Regions from separate parts of the Shewanella sp. SM101 genome, predicted to be linked through region 3. Evidence: predicted binding sites of a transcription regulator. Region 3 holds the regulator's gene; each other region holds the start of a gene.
The links. Region 3 encodes sigma-54, which starts transcription at its own class of promoters, with help from an activator protein. Its sites were predicted from a motif close to GTTGGCACGNNNNTNGNNT; they were not measured.
Positions count from the first base shown of each region.

Region 1 (2,209 bases), on a different contig from region 3:
CATGAGTAAAAATCGCAATAGGTTCTAACAGTTCTAACATGGAAGTCGCCTTAAGCTGTTTACGACAATGATATTAACTTTCGGTGAGCAGCTATGGTTAGCGTAATCATCGCTTAAAAATAACCATAGCATTGATATCTCGCATCAAAATGATATAACGCAGAGATTTAGACCGAAAAAGTCCACTAAAGTAGGGGGTTATATCTGACTGATATGCCAGCTTTTAATTATATTTTAAGAGTATACCAAATATTCGTCTCTAGACTGTAACATTCCGAACTAAATCGCTGCAAGCCTAGCCTATAAGCCACATCAACTTAGCCATAAGGGTTGTCACCACGATTAAACCGTAGCCAATAAAAAAGCCCCTAGTCGATAAATTGACTAGGGGCGTAGCATTCAAGTTTGACTCATGCACAAGGAGATAGAAGTTATTGCAGTTAAAACTAAGGGCGATTCGCAAGAACTATTTACAAGTACTATTCACGCAGTTCCTTGGTTGAGTTTTGTGTCAACACATAAGGTGCTAGTTCTGGCACTTCTTGGCGCAATTGATTTTCAAGCACTAACAAATTTTCAAATCGGTCGCACAAACGGTCAGCCTTAGCTTCTAATCCCTTAGATTGGCTCTCAATTTGTTGCTCAATATCTTGGCCTAACTTGTCCATTTTTTGGGAGAAGGTATCCATCTTAGCTTCAAAATTTTCACCGCCACCAGACATGATTTGGCCACCTAAGTTCATCATAATTGCGCCAATTGAATTCTGGACAATTTGTTCCATTTCCTGCTCGAATTCATCGTTAAATGTACTTTGCATCGAGTCTTCAGTCGCCCCTAAATAGAAGCTATCACCATTCTTGTAAGCCACTGAATCAACCCGTTTTTGAACGCCAGCCATCATTTCATTAAATTTTGCACCAGCGGCATCACCCATTAAAGGTGTTAAGGCCATACCAACCGCTTTGGAAGCAAGAGATACTGCCTCATTCACCAGTTCAATCACTTCTGGCACTTGAGTCGAAACTTCATCGGCATATTGAGTAACCAATTTTTTCTGCTTGTCGGTTAAGTTAACTTGCTTACCTTCCACAAATAACTTGTCAACTTCGATACGATACTTTTCTGTGCCCTTCTCGCTCATGACTAATTTTTTAGGCTCGACCATAACGTCATAATTTAAGGAGACCTCACAGCGCTCATCTATTTTTGGTTCTATTTGTGCTTGCGCCAGCTGTACGCTAGATGCCCCTAAAATCACGCCAGATAATGCAAATCCAGTTAATAACTTATTTAATTTCATTTTTGTTCGTCCTTTAATCTGAATAATTCGATAAACCTAAACTACTGAATAGCTTATACCATGTGAATAGCTTATAGCAGGAGACGTGCCAACTTTATAACAATTTGATTATGTTGAATTTTGAAAGTTAGCACTAAAAGGTCATTAGCGAAATTCGCTAACATTTAGTCTGATAGTGCTAATAAAAAACGAGAGATAAGACTAGAAAATAGAACGACCGAGACGCTGACTTAGATGCTCAAGCATCGCTGTGCCCGCAAGTGAGTTGCCATTATTATCGAGTTCTGGCGACCATACACAAATCGACAGTTCTCCAGGGATCACGGCAATAATACCGCCGCCGACGCCACTTTTACCTGGCATACCAACACGATAAGCAAACTCACCCGCACCATCGTATAAGCCCGAGGTTGCCAACAGAGCGTTAAGTTGCCGAGTTTGCACTTGAGAAATAAGCTCAGTCCCTGTGATACTTTTGCCGCGATTAGCTAAATACAACATGGCCTTAGACAAGTCAGCACAATTCATCTTCAAGGCGCAATAATGAAAATAGGTGCGCAGCACAGTATCAACATCACCTTGAAAATTACCAAAGGACTTCATCAAATAAGCGATAGCCGCATTGCGCGCACTATGCTGATATTCTGAATCTGCTACTTGTTTATCGAAACACACTTTATCGTTTTGGCTAAGTTGCCTGACTAACTCAAGCATTCTGTGTTTAGGTGCACCTAAACGACTCTGCAATAAGTCAGCAATCACTAACGCGCCAGCATTGATAAATGGGTTGCGTGGCTTGCCACGTTCTAACTCGACTTGTACTAAAGAGTTGAATGAATGGCCCGAAGGTTCTTTGCCAACACGGCTCCAGATTTCGGCTTCTTCATATAAAGTTAACGCTAAGGTTA
Region 1 covers NZ_JAKKRH010000002.1:198,078-200,286, reverse strand. Annotated here, with positions in the region: gene L5M38_RS01970 (LysR family transcriptional regulator) at 1-40, opposite strand, end outside; gene L5M38_RS01965 (YggN family protein) at 480-1,301, opposite strand; gene glsB (glutaminase B) at 1,503-2,209, opposite strand, start outside.
Region 1: the regulator sigma-54 is predicted to act here: its motif matches at 1,376-1,394, upstream of L5M38_RS01965 (YggN family protein).

Region 2 (2,209 bases), on a different contig from region 3:
GGACATAGAGTCGTAGAAAATCGTGATGCGGTCTTCTTGATAAGCGTCGGCCCAAGCTAAATATTGGTGAATAATTTGGGCAGGATTATCACGCCACACAATGCCGTGTGAAGTTGCGATCATATCTACAGGTAAATTAAAGCTTAATACTTCGTGAATTTTAGCCGTCACTAGGCTGCTAAAGGGCGTTAAAATGTTTGAGTAGTACCGTAGGCATTGTTCCATTAATTCATTTTGATCAACCTCATCATTGAATAAATGTTCGTCGCAATAGTGTTGGCCAAAGGCATCGTTACTGAATAAAACCGCATCTTCGGTGAGGTATGTCATCATGCTATCTGGCCAATGCAACATAGGTGCTTCGATAAATATCAGTTGCTTACCATTGCCTATCGCTAAACTATCCCCTGTCTTTACGGTAATGAAATTCCATTCTGGGTGGTGGTGATGTCCTACAATGGAGTCGACCGCATTTTCACTGCAGTAAATTGGAGTGTTAGGAATTTTGGCCATTAATGCAGTCAGGGCGCCTGAGTGGTCTTCCTCTGCATGGTTCATCACAATATAGTCTATGTCGGTTAAATTAATTTCAGCTTCAAGATTTTGTAAGAATTGCTGGCTAAACCGATGATCAACTGTATCTATTAACACGGTTTTTTCTTCACGGATAAGGTAGCTATTGTAGCTTGTGCCTTTAGTTATCTTGTACTCAGTACCATGAAAATCTTGCACTTCCCAATCGCGTTGACCCACCCAGTGGATATTGTTTTTTACATGAATAGTCATAAATACACCTGTGATAATTAATAATGAATGCGCTACGTAAATCTTGCTTATTTAGTTAAATCTCTTATTGCACTCACTATGCCAACATTCTAAGGTGTTGATTTTTATTTGTATTAATGTATTTCAACATTTGAAATTACTTACTGGTGTCATAATGACAATTTGATATTGGTCAAATTGACATTACACTATTGTCAATATGACTTTATTTGACTGTGGATGTGCTATGAGTGCCCATGCTGATTTAACTCAGTTAGCCTTAGATTTGACTGTCGGCGTGTCGACGCAAGACAGGTTTGAGCGTTTGTTGGCAGTGGTCAGGCGGCGTGTCAATTGTGATGCTGCGGCATTATTGGCATTTCGGGAGCAGCAATTTGTCCCCTTGGCGATAGATGGGCTCTTTGCCGAAGTGTTAGGGCGGCGCTTTCAAATTAGTGAACATCCGAGATTAGAGGCTATCGCCCGTGCTGGCGATGTGGTTCGTTTCCCGGCCGACAGTGAACTTCCTGATCCGTATGATGGTTTAATTCCACATCATAGTGCGAACTTACATGTACATGCTTGCATTGGTTTACCACTAATCGCGAACGATCGCTTAATTGGGGCGCTCACCATTGATGGTTTCAACCCTCATCAGTTTGATGGTTTTAGTGATAGCGAGTTGCGTGTGATCAGCGCACTGGCCGCAGCCAGTCTTAATACTGCGTTATTGATGCAACAGCTAGAATCCCAAGTTGTTGAAGTTTCCAATGGCACTGAGGTGCTCAATCGTCCTGCTAGTCAGCAGGAGATCATAGGGCAATCCACACAGATCCAATCGCTAAAGCAGCAGATAAGTGCCGTGGCAGGCACTGACTTATCGGTATTAATTACCGGCGAAACTGGCGTGGGTAAGGAGTTAGTGGCCGCGGCGATACATAATCAATCGACCAGAGCCGATAAATCACTTATCTATTTGAACTGCGCTGCATTGCCTGAGTCCGTCGCCGAAAGCGAGTTATTTGGGCATGTAAAAGGGGCATTTACGGGGGCAATCAGTCATAGGCAAGGCAAGTTTGAACTCGCTGACAAGGGGACCTTGTTTTTAGATGAAATCGGGGAGCTTCCCTTGGGGCTGCAAGCTAAGTTATTGAGGGTTTTACAATACGGTGAATTACAGCGAGTGGGCAGTGATAAGAGCCTAAAAGTTAATACTCGGATTATTGCCGCCACTAATCGAATTTTGCACCAAGAGGCAACGGAAGGGCGTTTTCGTTTCGACCTTTACCATAGGTTGAGCGTGTTTCCTATCCACGTAGCACCATTAAGAGAGCGTGGGCAAGATATTGTCATGCTGACAGGTTTTTTTCTTGAACGTTGTAAAGCGAAGTTAGGACTCACCCATATCAATATCACACCCGCAGCACAGCAGTTATTAGAGCAA
Region 2 covers NZ_JAKKRH010000006.1:141,502-143,710, reverse strand. Annotated here, with positions in the region: gene norV (anaerobic nitric oxide reductase flavorubredoxin) at 1-786, opposite strand, end outside; gene norR (nitric oxide reductase transcriptional regulator NorR) at 1,013-2,209, shown strand, end outside.
Region 2: the regulator sigma-54 is predicted to act here: its motif matches at 854-872, upstream of norV (anaerobic nitric oxide reductase flavorubredoxin).

Region 3 (2,209 bases):
TTACCTATACCTGTGCTCCCCATCTTTTCGCGCGCCACTAGGCTTTCGAATATCTCTTGAGATGAGAGGGTCGGGTACTGGGCAGCGACTAAGTCGCTGATGAGTTCCAGTACCTTTTTCTTGCTGCCCGGAGTGGCGCAGGTAGTGCACTCCGGCCGCAGTATGGTACAAAGTTCCATTATTAGTGTTTTGTTAACTTCTCTTTGTGTTTAATAACCTGACGGTCAAGCTTGTCAATCAGGGCGTCTATAGCGGCATACATGTCAGCATGCTCTGAAGTAGCAAAAACTTCACCACCTATGAGGTTTATTCTCGCTTCGGCAATCTGTTGCATTTTCTCAACATTGAGCACAACGTGCACATTATTGATCTGTTCGAAATGGCGTTCAAGTTTTGAAAACTTTTCTTCTACATATGCACGTAACGATTCGGTAATTTCGATATGGTGCCCACTTAGGTTTATTTGCATAGAAACGTCCTCCGATATCCACTGTAGGTTATAAACTTTTACGCTGATTAGAAGGTGGAATAAGCATAGCCTCTCGGTACTTCGCAATGGTTCTGCGGGCTACGTTGATCCCTTGTTCTGCCAGAAGTTGTGCCATCTTACTATCGCTTAATGGTTTTTTCTGGTTTTCCGCTGCAACCAGTTTCTTGATAAAGGCTCTGATTGCTGTGGATGAGCACTCACCACCATCGTCAGTACCGACGTGGCTAGAGAAGAAGTATTTTAGTTCAAAAAGTCCCTTAGGGGTATGCATGTATTTTTGAGTTGTGACCCGTGAGATGGTGGACTCATGCATTTCTACCGCTTCGGCAATATCGTTAAGCACCATAGGCTTCATGGCTTCTTCACCGTACTCAAAGAAACCTTGCTGATATTGCACTATGCAATTAGCAACTTTAAGCAAAGTATCGTTACGGCTTTCTAGGCTCTTAATAAACCATTTAGCCTCTTGCAGATGGCCGCGAATAAATTGGCTATCGGCTTGGTTTTTGGTACTGCGTGCCATAGAAGCATAATGTTGATTTACATTGATTTTGGGCATGCAGTCAGGATTAAGCTCAACGACCCAGCGGCCATTTTTCTTCGACACAGACACATCTGGGATAACGTATTCGTCATTATTGGGCGTGATCAACAAACCTGGGCGAGGATTGAGGGTTTGGATAAGTGCTATACCATCCCTTAATTCATCTTCTTTTAATTTAGTCTTACGCATCAATAATCTAAAATCACGGGCGGCGATCAGATCTAAATGATCTTTGATCAGCATGCGGGCGTTTTCTAGGTTGGGAGTATCAGCGGCGAAATGCGACAGTTGGATCAGCAGGCATTCACTTAAATCGCGGGCGGCAACGCCTATGGGATCAAAATGCTGAATGCGCTTGAGTACGGCTTCGACTTCGTCAAGCTCAACTTCAGGATTGCCCATGGCTTCGAGAATTTCTTCAGTGCTTTGGGTGAGATAGCCCTGATCGTCGATGGCATCAATAATGGCGGTGGCAATGGCTAAATCGGTTTCAGAAAACGGCGTGAGGTTTTTTTGCCATTCTAAGTGTTCGTACAAACCTTCACTGGTCTCGCCTTGGAAGGGCATATCGTCTTCACGACTGCCGCCGGGGCCTGAGTTTGGGGAGGCGGTAAACACTTCATCCCATGTGGTGTCCATGGGGAGCTCATCGGGCATGGATTCTTTGGTTAGCGACTCTGCCGTGTCTATGGTGGAGCTGTCTTTTTCTGGTGGCAGAGTGCTAGATTCACTGAAATCCGTATCGGATAGCGTTTGGTTTACAGGGGGTTTAGTGGCGTCGAATTGATCCTCTTCCAGCTCGAGAAGGGGATTAGAATCTAATGCTTGCTGGATCTCTTGCTGCAGTTCTAATGACGACAGTTGCAACAGACGTATGGCCTGTTGTAATTGTGGCGTCATGGTTAACTGTTGACCCAGTTTGAGCTGGAGTGACGCTTTCATGTTACCGCTGATCCCTACGTTATTATTGTTGGAGGAGGTCGCTTATTATCATTTTGAGTGAAGCCTAATGGCGGTATAAATTGTCTCCATAGGCTTCGCTCGATTAACTATAGCCTGAATTGTTCACCTAAGTACACAGCCCTAACTTGCTGATTGTCTAAGATCTCTGCTGGAGTTCCTTCGGCAATCAGGTTTCCGTGACTCACAATATAAGCATGTTCACATACATCTAA
Region 3 covers NZ_JAKKRH010000032.1:31,610-33,818, reverse strand. Annotated here, with positions in the region: gene ptsN (PTS IIA-like nitrogen regulatory protein PtsN) at 1-179, opposite strand, end outside; gene hpf (ribosome hibernation promoting factor) at 182-469, opposite strand; gene L5M38_RS16945 (RNA polymerase factor sigma-54) at 498-1,976, opposite strand; gene lptB (LPS export ABC transporter ATP-binding protein) at 2,084-2,209, opposite strand, start outside.

Region 4 (2,209 bases), on a different contig from region 3:
TCTTATTTTGAGCCGTCTGCGCCGACGCTTGGTTAATTTGATTAATGAGGCTCACAGCTTACCTCCTAAGTAACACATGTTATTTACCCATCCCAAGTGTTTGTTGCAGCATAGACTTAGCTGCTTCAGCGACTTGAACATTCATTTGATATGAGCGCGAAGCAGAAATCATATCTGCCATTTCTTCCATGACATTAACATTCGGTTTATAAATAAAGCCGTCCGCATCCGCCATTGGATGATCGGGCGAATATTCTTTTAGTAGTGGTCGATCACTTTCAACAATACCTTTTACCGCAACACCTTGAGAGGCTTGTTGCTGGCTTTGAGCTTTAGCCATTTCAGCTTCAAAAATAGGATGACGGGAACGATAGGTCTTATCTACGCTACTCGAGACGGAATCAGCGTTAGCTATGTTACTCGCCGTGGTGTTCAACCTGACCGATTGAGCCGACATTCCCGAGCCAGCAACATCAAATATGCTAAATAAACTCATGATTAATCCCCTCTCAGCGCTTTCTTCATGCCACTAAACTTACTGTCTAAAAAGCCTAATGACATTTGATATTCAAGGGCATTTTGCATGAATGCCGATTGTTCCTGTTGGATATCAACGGTATTGCCATCACCGGTATCGGGTTGATTTGGCACACGGAACTTAACAAATTGACCTGTCAACTCAGCAAGACCAAAATGCTTGTCTGACTCTTGCATTTCAAGACTATTACGCTGCTGTTGTTGGCCACGGGCGGCCTGCATTGCCGCAGAAAAATCAACATCACGGGCTTTATAATGTGGCGTATCGGCGTTAGCGATATTGCTCGAAATGACTTCAGCTCGCTGCGCTCTAATACCGAGAGTGTACTGATGCACACCCAGTGCATTATCAAAATTGATCGCCATAAAATTGCCTCCTCGTGTTACTCACGGAAATAAAGCAATTCATGTGCCAACATAGGGGAATAATGAGAATAACAATAGAGATGAGCAAGTGATGGATAAAAAATTACCGACAAATGTCGGTAATTTTCTTTAAAGCAGCAGACTTAAGTCTTTTTCTGGTAATAAATCCCTGGATTACAACGGACCATGTCAAACTCATCCGTTAAACCAGCTATAGATTCAGAAGCACCAAGAAATAAGATCCCTTTGGGATTAAGAGCGGCAGCGAATTGCCGCAAAATTTTTGCCTTTGCCTCAGACGCAAAATAAATCAGCACATTGCGGCAAAAAATAATGTCGAACTTACCAAGTAAGCTATAACTTTCAAGCAGATTATGTGCCCTAAAGTTCACCAAACGCTTAACATTATCCTTTAACTTCATATTGCCTGAAGGCAAAGCATCAAAAAACTGACGCTTTCGCTCCTCGGATAAACCGCGCGCTAATGCCAAGCTATCGTACTCAGCATTTTTGCAACGTTCCAACATGGAAGGCGATAAATCCGTGGCTTGAATTGACGCACTACCCGCGAGCGCACCAGGCTTCTTCTGTTGATACTCAAGAATCGTCATCGCCAATGAATAGGGTTCTTGCCCAGATGAACACGCGGCTGACCAAATCTTAAGTGGACGACCTAAACGACTGTACTCAGGTAACAAAACGTTATGCAATAACTCAAATGGATAACGATCACGAAACCAAAGGGTTTCATTGGTCGTCATAGCATCGATCACTTCAGCCCGAAGCGCACGTTCCGTTGGCTTCATCGAATGCTTAACCACATCGGATAAGGATGGCAGGTTATATTTGCCCATCAGAGGAGCTAGACGACTGCGCACCAGATATTGCTTATTTTCACCCAGTACGATGCCGCTGTGTTGCTCTAAGAACAACCTAAATTGATTATATTCAGCTTCAGCGAGTGATTTATTTGGCACATTCACATCCTAAATCCTATAGCAAGCACCAAAATCAGTGCGAAACCATCATGTTATAAAGTCGAGATTATAGCGTAAAGCGTATCTAGGTACTAACTACTGCACTTACAAACTTAAGTGTTTATTCACGGCAGCAGCCAGTTCGTCGGGATTAAACTTAGCGATAAAGTCATTGGCCCCCACTTTTTGAACCATTGCCTGATTGAATACACCACTTAACGACGTATGCAGTACCACTTTAATATGCTTGAGCTTAGGATCGTCTCGGATCTCAGCGGTCAAGGTGTAGCCATCCATTTCAGGCATCTCAATGTCTGAGATAATGAGAG
Region 4 covers NZ_JAKKRH010000012.1:47,958-50,166, reverse strand. Annotated here, with positions in the region: gene flgD (flagellar hook assembly protein FlgD) at 1-55, opposite strand, end outside; gene flgC (flagellar basal body rod protein FlgC) at 80-496, opposite strand; gene flgB (flagellar basal body rod protein FlgB) at 499-903, opposite strand; gene L5M38_RS08480 (CheR family methyltransferase) at 1,047-1,886, opposite strand; gene L5M38_RS08475 (chemotaxis protein CheV) at 1,986-2,209, opposite strand, start outside.
Region 4: the regulator sigma-54 is predicted to act here: its motif matches at 936-954, upstream of flgB (flagellar basal body rod protein FlgB).